Nitratireductor mangrovi: one gene and its partner. The protein of the gene in region 2 interacts with the protein of the main gene of each other region in a pairwise test. Links are inferred from orthologs where the notes say so. Each region holds a gene or a part of one and is shown on either strand. Other genes may lie near its edges.

Region 1 (5,058 bases), 2.3 Mb from region 2 along the record:
CAATCGTTGCGGCATGCGCGGCGAACTTCGAGGAAGCAGCACCTTTCCATTGCGGGTCGGATGGCGGAAAGTGCGTGCCGATGTCGCCGGCGCCGCAGGTCGCCAGAAGCGCGTCGGTAAGCGCATGCAGGCCGACATCGGCATCTGAATGGCCAACGAGCGCCTTGTCGTGCGGGATGTCGACACCGCACAGCGTGACATGGTCGCCGGGTCCGAGCGCGTGCACGTCGTAGCCGTTGCCGGTGCGCACGTCAGGCCACGCCGATGCATTCATGCGCAGCTTTTCGTCCGCCATAACGATCTCCCGTGCGAAGGTCAGCTTGATGTTGTCGGGCTCGCCCTCGACGATGCGCACGGTAAGGCCGGCCCACTCGGCGATGGCCGAATCGTCGGTGAAGTCGTCGCGGCCTTCAGCAGCCGCTTGGCGATGCGCAGCGAGGATGGCGGCAAACGGAAAGCCCTGCGGCGTCTGCGCGGCATGAAGGCCATTGCGCGGAACGGTCGCTGACACGATGCCGCCATTGCCCGCCTTCTTGAGCGTATCGGCAATGGCTAGCGCGGGCAGTGCGCCGGTATCGGCAGTGACAGCCGCTGCGACCCGCGCAATGAGGCCCTCCGACACGAAGGGCCGGACGCCATCATGGATCAGCACCGCGCCTGGCGCGGAGGGTTTGAGAGCCTTAAGCGCCCGCAAGGTCGAGGCCTGCCGCGTCGCGCCGCCATGGACGATGACGACGTCCGGGGGCAGGTCGCAAACGGCGGTGCGGAACAGCTCCTCGTCTTCGGGATGGATGGCGACGACCAGCCTGCCGACGAGGGGATGCGCTAAAAACGCGGTGATGGTATGAGCCAGCACGGCGCGTCCGCCGATGGAGCGATATTGCTTCGGCCCGTCGCGCTGGCCTGCGCGTTCGCCGCGGCCTGCCGCGACGATGACGGCGGCGATCGTTCCCTTCTCGCGCGTGGACATGGGCCTTTTCCGTATCAGTCGCGCTGGATTAGCGAGGCTGCCGGGGGAAGGCCAGAAGTTTATCCGGCGTGCAGTCCGGATGCTGGATTCCGCATTGCAACATCGTCCGTCAATGGCTAAGGATTAAGCAGCATGAGATTGTGCGCGGAAAATGTGCATGGCAGTTCTTGACGATCTGGCTCAGCCCTTGCGGGTCGGCGGGGTCGAAATTCGCAACCGGGTGTTTCTGGCGCCGCTCTCGGGCATCACCGACAGCGCCTTTCGCAGCCGCGCCTTCCGCCACGGTGCGGGCATGGTGGTCTCCGAGATGATTGCCAGCGGCGAGCTTGCACGCGGGCGTGGCGACACCAGGCGGCGACTGCTGTGGGCCGACGAAACGCCGCGCGTGGTTCAGCTGACCGGCCGCGAGGCGCGCTGGATTGCCGAGGGCGCGCGGATCGCGGCGGGCGAGGGCGCCGACATCGTCGACATCAACATGGGCTGCCCGGCCAAGAAGGTGACCGGCGGCTATTGCGGGTCGGCACTGATGCTCGATCTGGACCTTGCCGAATCGCTGATCGCGGCGGCAGCCGAAGCCGTTTCGGTTCCGGTCACCGTGAAGATGCGGCTCGGCTGGGACGAAAGCGCTTTGCTGGCGCCCGAGCTGGCGCGCCGGGCCGAGGCCGCCGGTGCGCGGATGGTGACGGTGCATGGGCGCACCCGCTGCCAGTTCTACAAGGGGCAGGCAGACTGGCGCGCCATCCGGCGGGTTAAGGAGGCCGTGTCGATCCCGGTGATCGCCAATGGCGACATCAAGACGGAGGACGACGCGGTCGCGGTCCTGCAAGCCTCCGGCGCGGATGCGGTCATGGTCGGGCGCGCCCATTGCGGTGCGCCGTGGATCGCCGGCGCCATCGCCGCCCGTGCCGCGGGCACGGTCGCGCCGGGCATACCAAGTTCGCCGGAAGAGATCGCGGACTATGTGGTCGACCATTATCGCGACATGCTGTCCCTTTATGGCGTGACGACCGGCGTGCGCCATGCCCGGAAACATCTGGGCTGGTATCTCGACCGGCACGCTCAAGCGCTCGAACAGGCGGATCGCCACGCGATCATGACCGGCACCGATCCCGGGCAGGTCGCCGCCGCGCTACGTGCCGCCTTCATTCTGCAAGGCGACGCCATGCCCGGCCTGAGGAGCGCCGCATGACGACAGCGACGCTTTCCCCGCCGCAGGTGTCGCTGGCCGAGGTAGTGCTGAACACCATCCGCCACCCCGTCATCATGCTCGACGCGGACGACCGCATTTCCTTCGCGAATGCCGACGCCGAGGACTTTTTCCGTTCCAGCGCCGTCATGCTGGCGCGCAACACGCTCGGCCATTTCGTGCCGTTCGGCAGCCCGCTGCTGACACTCGTCGAACAGGTGCGCGAGCGCCAGTCGCCGGTCAACGAATACCGGGTCGATATCTCTTCGCCGCGCCTTGGCGGCGACAAGCTGGTCGATATCCTCGTCGCCCCGGTGCCGGAGCTTCCGGGCTCCGTGGTGGTGATGTTCCAGGAACGCTCGATGGCCGACAAGATCGATCGCCAGATGACGCATCGCGGCGCGGCACGCTCGGTCACGGGGCTGGCGGCGATGCTTGCCCACGAGATCAAGAACCCGCTCTCCGGTATTCGCGGCGCCGCCCAGCTTCTGGAATCGAGTGCATCAGACGAGGATCGGGCGCTGACCCGGCTAATCACCGACGAAACCGACCGCATCGTGGCGCTGGTCGACCGCATGGAGGTCTTCTCGGACGAACGCCCGATCGCCCGCGAGGCCGTCAACATCCATGTCGTGCTCGACCACGTGAAGGCGATCGCCCGCAACGGCTTCGCGAACAAGGTCCGTATCCTCGAGGACTACGATCCGTCGCTGCCGCCGGTCTACGGCAACCGCGACCAGTTGGTCCAGGTGTTCCTCAACCTGGTCAAGAACGCCGCCGAGGCCGTCGGGCCGGATACCGGCGGCGAGATCACCTTGTCGACGGCGTTCAGGCCCGGCATCAGGCTCGCCGTTCCCGGCACCCGCGACCGCGTCTCGTTGCCGCTGGAATTCTGCGTCCACGACAACGGCCCCGGCGTGCCCGACGACATCCTGCCGATCCTGTTCGATCCCTTCATCACCAGCAAGACGAACGGCTCCGGCCTTGGCCTGGCTCTGGTCGCGAAGATCGTCGGCGAGCATGGCGGCGTCATCGAATGCGATTCCTCCCCGCGTGGCACCACGTTCCGCATCCTGATGCCGGCCTGGAAGGAAAGCGGCAGTCGGCGCGGCGACCAAACCCCGGAAAGAGACGATCGATGAGCCACGGCAGCATTCTTGTTGCAGACGACGACGCCGCAATCCGCACCGTGCTGAACCAGGCATTGTCGCGCGTCGGCCACGACGTGCGCGTGACGTCAAACGCGGCGACGCTGTGGCGTTGGGTGGCGGCGGGCGAGGGCGATCTGGTGATCACCGATGTGGTCATGCCCGACGAGAACGCCTTCGACATGCTGCCGCGCATCAAGAAGGCGCGGCCGCAATTGCCGGTCATCGTCATGAGTGCGCAGAATACCTTCATGACGGCGATCCGGGCCTCCGAAAAGGGCGCCTACGAATACCTGCCCAAGCCGTTCGATCTCACCGAACTGCTGGGCATCGTCAACCGCGCCCTGTCGGAGCCGAAACAGCCGGCAGCCGAACAGCGTAGCGACGACCAGCCCGAATCGATGCCACTGGTCGGCCGCTCGGCAGCCATGCAGGACATCTACCGCATGCTGGCGCGCATGATGCAGACCGACCTGACGGTCATGATCAGCGGCGAATCCGGCACCGGCAAGGAACTGGTCGCCCGCGCGCTGCATGAATATGGCCGCCGCCGCAACGGCCCCTTCGTTGCCATCAACATGGCTGCGATCCCGCGCGACCTGATCGAATCGGAACTGTTCGGGCACGAGAAGGGCGCCTTCACCGGTGCCCAGCACCGCTCGACCGGACGCTTCGAGCAGGCCGAGGGCGGCACGCTGTTTCTCGACGAGATCGGCGACATGCCGATGGAGGCGCAGACCCGGCTTCTGCGCGTGCTGCAGCAGGGCGAATACACGACCGTCGGCGGCCGCACCCCGATCAAGACCGATGTGCGCATCGTCGCCGCCACCAACAAGGATTTGCGCACCCTGATCAATCAGGGCCTGTTCCGCGAGGACCTGTTCTATCGCCTTAACGTAGTGCCGCTTCGCCTGCCGCCGCTGCGCGAGCGCGCCGAGGACGTACCCGACCTCGTGCGGCATTTTTTTGCCGCGGCCGAGAAGGAAGGCCTGCAGGCCAAGCGCGTCGTCCCGGCGGGGCTCGACGCCATGAAACGCTATTCGTGGCCGGGCAATGTGCGCGAACTGGAAAACCTGGTGCGGCGGCTGGCCGCGCTCTACCCGCAGGAAGAGATCACCGCCGAGATCATCGACGCCGAATTGAGCGGCGCGGCGCGGCCCGAGGCCGGACAGACGCAGGCGATGCTGCCCGACAACATCACAATCGGCCAGGCGGTCGAGCACTATCTCCAGCGCTATTTCACATCCTATGGCGACGAGCTGCCACCGGCCGGGCTCTACCAGCGCATCCTGGCCGAGGTCGAATATCCGCTGGTCTTGGCGTCAATGACGGCCACGCGCGGCAACCAGATCCGGGCAGCCGAACTGCTGGGCCTCAACCGCAACACCCTGCGCAAGAAGATCCGCGAATTGGGCATCAACGTCTACCGCACCGCACGCGGCGGCTGAGCGCCCGAAAAATCCACGACTGCCGCGATTTTGTTGCAGAATCGCCACATTGTGTTGCATGAGTGCCACGGCGACTGCGTGGCAGGAAATGACGACTCAGACCGAACTCATGCGGGCCGGCGACGTGATCGGCCCCGCCTCGCCGGAGGGGCGCAGGCTGCTGGCGTTGCCGGGCATCATCGCCGTCGTGGCGGCACTGATCTGCGCGGCCGTTTCGTTTTCGATCCTGGTCGGTCTCGGACCGATCCTGCCGACCCGCCAGGTCACGCTGACGCTGATTGCCGTCAACGTCACGCTCATCCTGGC
Region 2 (4,919 bases):
GCCGGTCTGGACCGTGCGCGAAATCGATTCGCCCTTCCTGGCGGCCTGCGCGACGCGCTGGTTAAAGCCGTCGATGTTGCGCACGCCGACCTTCGACATCTTGCGGTAGCGGTCCTCCATCTCCCGCACGGTCCACTTCAGCGCCACCACCGCCTTCTTCGGATCGGTGACGACCGGGGTGAGCAGATGGGGGACGCCGTCATAGACGGAGAGCTCGAGCATCTTGGGATCGATCATGATCAGCCGGCACTGTTCCGGCTTCATGCGATAGAGGATCGACAGGATCATGGTGTTGATCGCCACCGACTTGCCCGAGCCGGTGGTGCCGGCCACCAGCAGATGCGGCATCTTGGCGAGGTCGGCAATCACCACCTCGCCATTGATGGTCTTGCCGAGCGCGAGGCCGAGCCTGGCCTTGGTCTGCTCATAGTCGCGCGAGGCCAGGAGTTCGCGCAGGAAGACGGTCTCGCGGCGTGCGTTCGGCAGTTCGATGCCGATGGCGTTGCGGCCCGGCACGACGGCAACACGACAGGCGATCGCGCTCATCGAGCGGGCGATGTCGTCGGCAAGGCCGATGACGCGCGAGGATTTGATGCCCGGGGCCGGCTCCAGCTCGTAAAGCGTCACGACGGGGCCGGGGCGAACATGAATAATCTCGCCCTTGACCCCGAAATCCTCAAGGACGCCTTCCAGCAGGCGGGCATTCTGCTCCAGCGCATCCTTCGACAGGCTCGGGTCGCGGGCCATGTTCTTGGGCTCGGCGAGGAAATGCAGCGACGGCATCTCGAACTCGGCCATGCCGATGAAGGAGGTCTGCGCCTCACGCTGTACCCGCACACCTGGCTTCGGCCGTGGCGCCGGGTTTTCGACCCGTGCGGCGGCGGCCACCGGCTCATCCGGGAAATCGTCCGGAGCCATTTCGGTTGCGAAATCGAAATCGCCGGGTTCGGGCATGAAGGGTTCGGCCGCCCGCGACATATCGAACTCCGGTTCGACGCGCCGGCCGGGCCGAACGTCGGAAAGATCCATCAGGCCGTCAACATCGTCCTCGTCGTCATGGGGCATGCGGTGGCGTGCGGAAAGCCGGCGGACGAAGGCGCGCGCAGACAGCCACCAGTGCACGACCGCGCCGAGCGCCAGGGCGCCGTCGCTTTCATCGTCGTCGTCGGCCTCGATGTCGTCTTCCAGGTCATCCGCCGCATCGGCTATTTCGTCCTGCGGTTGTGGGCGCCGGGCGAGGATGCCGGCGGCAAAAAGGGCAAGCCAGAGCGCCGGGAACCCGAACAGGGCGCCGGTCAGGACGGCGAAGATGCCCTGCGGGTATCCGCCGGCGAAGAGCCCCGGCAGTTTCAGCACCATGTCGCCGAAGACCCCGCCGAGTCCGGTCGGCAGCGGCCAGGTCGGCGGCGCCGAGAAGCAACCCGCGACCGCCGACGCCAGGATAGCCGCGACCAGCCATGCGACGCCCCGCCTTGGCAGCCGGTCGGGCAACCGCGCGGCAATCATGAAAAGGCCCCAGGCGAAGGCCGGAACCAGGGCGGCGACCGAGGCAAGGCCGAAGAACTGCATGCCGATGTCGGAGAAGATCGCGCCGGGATAGCCCATGGCGTTGGTGACGACATTGTCGGTGGCGTGACTGAAGCTCGGGTCGGCGACGTTCCAGGTGGCGAGTGCCGCGACCGCGAAACCGCAAAGGCAAAGCAGCGCGACGCCCGCCGCCCGCAGGATCAGGCGTTGCAGGAAACTCTGGATGCCGTGGCCGATGCCGGAGAGGGCGAACGTCGCCGAATTGCCTGGTCGCATGCGTGGTTCCTTCAGACGCGGACCGCCGTCCGCGCCACAGGTGCGGGGCGGGTCCACGCACACACTAGGAAGCCAGGGTTAAAGCGGCATTAACCATGCCGGCGCCGGCGCCGGGCGGCGCACAAAAAAGAGGCCCAGCGCGGGCCGGGCCTCTTGCGAAAGATTGCGAGGGGAGGCCAGAGGCCCCTCCCCGCGGTCTCATGGCCTATGAGTGGTAGGCGGCCTCGCCGTGCGAGGTGAGGTCGAGCCCCTGACGCTCGGCTTCCTCGGTCGGCCGCAGGCCGACGACCAGGTCGACGATCTTGAACAGGATGGCCGAAATGACGCCGCACCAGACGACGGTCACGAGGACGGCGACGATCTGGATCCAGACCTGAGAGGCGATCGAGAAATCCTCGCCCCCCGTGCCGCCAAGTGCCGGCGCGGTAAAGATGCCGGTGCCGATGGCGCCGACGATGCCGCCGATGCCGTGGATGCCGAACACGTCGAGCGAGTCGTCGTAGCCCATCTTGATCTTCACGACGGCGACGAAGTAGTAGCACACCGCACTGGCTAGGGCTCCGAGCACGATCGCGCCGATCGGACCCACCGAGCCGCAGGCCGGCGTGACGGCGACGAGGCCGGCGATGATGCCGGAAGCCGCGCCCAGCATCGAGGCCTTGCCACGCACGAGGCTTTCGATCACCACCCAGGCGATGGTCGCGCCGGCGGTGGCCACGAAGGTGTTGATCATGGCAAGCGCCGCGCCGCTCGTTGCCTCAAGGTTGGAGCCGGCATTGAAGCCGAACCAGCCCACCCACAGCATCGACGCGCCGACCATGGTCAGGGTCATGGAATGCGGCGCCATGTTGTCCTTGCCGTAGCCGACACGCTTGCCGACCATGATGGAGCCGACGAGGGCGGCAATGCCTGCATTGATGTGCACCACCGTGCCGCCGGCGAAGTCGAGCGCGCCGAGGTTGAAGAGGTAGCCGGCGCCATCCCAGACCATGTGCGCGATCGGGAAATAGACGAACGTCACCCAGAGGATGGTGAAGACCACCACCGCGGAGAACTTGATGCGCTCGGCGAAGGCGCCGACGATCAGGGCGGGCGTGATCACGGCGAAGGTCATCTGGAAGCAGATGAAGATGTACTCAGGCAGCACCACGCCGTCGGTGAAGGTCGCCGCGGTGGAATTCGAATCAACGCCGGCGAGGAACAGCTTGCCGAAGCCGCCCCAGAACGGGCTGGTGCCGCCGCCGAAGGCGAAGGAATAGCCCCAGAGCACCCAGATCACCATGACGATGGCGGCGATCATCGTGCACTGCATGAGCACCGACAGCATGTTCTTGGCGCGCACGAGCCCGCCGTAGAAAAGCGCCAGCCCGGGCATGGTCATGAAGAGAACCAGAAGGCTGGCCGTCATCATCCAGGCGGCGTCGCCCTTGTCCATGACGGGAGCGGCTTGTTCGGCGGTCTCCTGCGCGAAAGCCGTCAGCGTACCAAAGGCGGCCAGGCCGGCACCGCCAAGCATGGCGGGCCCGATCCCGCGCTTGATGAGGGTTGGAATGGTCATGACTGTCTCCTTGAAATCGAAATGGCGTCTAGAGCGCATCGACGTCGGTCTCGCCGGTGCGGATGCGCACGGCCTGGTCGATCCCGTAGACGAAGATCTTGCCGTCGCCGATCTGGCCGGTCTTGGCGGCGCTGCCGATCGCCTCCACGGCCTTGTCGACCATGTCGGAGCCGACCGCGACCTCGATCTTGACCTTCGGCAGGAAGCTGACGGCGTATTCGGCGCCGCGATAGATTTCCGTATGACCTTTCTGTCGCCCGTAGCCCTTCACCTCGGTGACGGTCAGGCCCTGGATGCCGACATTGGTCAGCGCTTCGCGGACCTCGTCGAGTTTGAACGGCTTGATGATAGCCATCACGATTTTCATCAGGTTTCACCCTTCGTTTGTTGCGGGTCCCCCGCGTTCGTTCGCACTGCGACCGCCGCTGACGGCCGAAGAGTGAGAAGGGTGATTCAAGCTCCGTGCCAGATTCGGCAACGAAGTGTTAACTTTCTGGATTTGTTGGCCAATTCAACAGCCCGGCAGGCTGTTGCTGCGCCTGCGTAAAAGCGAACTGCACAAAATATGTGCAGATTCGGATTTTTGCCTAGTTCGCGGGCTTGGTGCGCGGCCGGATCAGCCCTTCCTGCGCCACGGAAGCGATCAGGACGCCGTCGCGGCCGTAGATGGCGCCGCGGGTGAAGCCGCGTGCGCCGGACGCCGAGGGACTGTCCTGAGTGTAGAGCAGCCAGTCGTCGAGCGTGTGTTCGCGATGGAACCACATGGCGTGGTCGAGGCTCGCGACCTGCAGGTCGGGATCGAAGATGGCGCGGCCATGGGCGAAGGTCGACGTGTCGAGCAGCGTCATGTCCGACAGATAGGCAAGGACGGCCGCCTTCAGCGGCCAGCTGTCGGGTACGGGGCCGGTAGTGCGTAGCCAGATGTTCTGCTTCGGTGGCAGTTTTTCACGGGTGACATAATGCTCGAGATTGACCGGCTTGATCTCCAGCGGCCGTTCGCGCGCCCAGAAGCGGCGGATGATGTCCGGCACATTCTCCATGTGGTCGAGCAATTCGCGCTGCGTCTTGAGTTCTTCCGGCGGCGGCACGTCGAGCGGCATAGGGAACTGGTGGTCGAGACCGGGCTCGCTGAGCTGAAACGACGCCTCCAGCGAAAAGATCGCCTTGCCGTGCTGGGTCGCGACCACCCGGCGTGTCGTGAAGGAGCCGCCGTCGCGGATGCGGTCGACCTCGTAGACGATCGGCACCTGGGTGTCGCCGGGCCGCATGAAATAGCCGTGCAGGGAATGCACCTGGCGATCCGCCTCGACGGTTCGCTGCGCCGCCACCAGCGCCTGGCCGATGGTCTGGCCGCCAAAGACGCGTTGCCACGCGGTCTGGGGGCTGCGACCACGAAACAGATTGTGTTCCAGCCGCTCGAGGTCGAGAATGGCCAGAAGTTCCTGCATGGCTGGCGACATCGCCACGTCCCCGCTCGTCGATACGCCTGATTGTTCAGACTTGGCGGTTTCGACCAGTTGAACAGGCGGAAGTCAAGCGGGAGGCTGATAGCGGAGAT

What was found. Proteins that work in one complex are often made in the same cells at the same time.
Region 1: the proteins of FQ775_RS18335 (region 2) and FQ775_RS07135 interact in binary tests that used the Escherichia coli proteins (3 or more experiments, as listed by UniProt). The link is inferred for Nitratireductor mangrovi from one-to-one orthologs.

What each region holds. Positions count from the first base shown.
Region 1 is NZ_CP042301.2:1,452,266-1,457,323, forward strand. The notes cover bases 1,228-4,226. They hold FQ775_RS07135 (two-component system sensor histidine kinase NtrB), read left to right. Parts: upstream 1,228-2,155; coding sequence 2,156-3,298; downstream 3,299-4,226. Other genes in these bases: dusB (tRNA dihydrouridine synthase DusB), read left to right, coding at 1,228-2,159; ntrC (nitrogen regulation protein NR(I)), read left to right, coding at 3,295-4,226. Also shown: FQ775_RS07125 (bifunctional 2-C-methyl-D-erythritol 4-phosphate cytidylyltransferase/2-C-methyl-D-erythritol 2,4-cyclodiphosphate synthase), read right to left, coding at 1-970; more of dusB, read left to right, coding at 1,128-1,227; more of ntrC, read left to right, coding at 4,227-4,752; FQ775_RS07145 (sensor histidine kinase NtrY-like), read left to right, coding at 4,841-5,058.
Region 2 is NZ_CP042301.2:3,740,637-3,745,555, reverse strand. Bases 2,060-4,919 are described here. They hold FQ775_RS18335 (P-II family nitrogen regulator), read right to left. Parts: upstream 3,729-4,919; coding sequence 3,390-3,728; downstream 2,060-3,389. Other genes in these bases: tesB (acyl-CoA thioesterase II), read right to left, coding at 3,949-4,821; FQ775_RS18340 (ammonium transporter), read right to left, coding at 2,060-3,319. Also shown: FQ775_RS18345 (DNA translocase FtsK), read right to left, coding at 1-1,803; more of FQ775_RS18340, read right to left, coding at 2,009-2,059. UniProt on the Escherichia coli protein: Involved in the regulation of nitrogen metabolism. Regulates the activity of its targets by protein-protein interaction in response to the nitrogen status of the cell.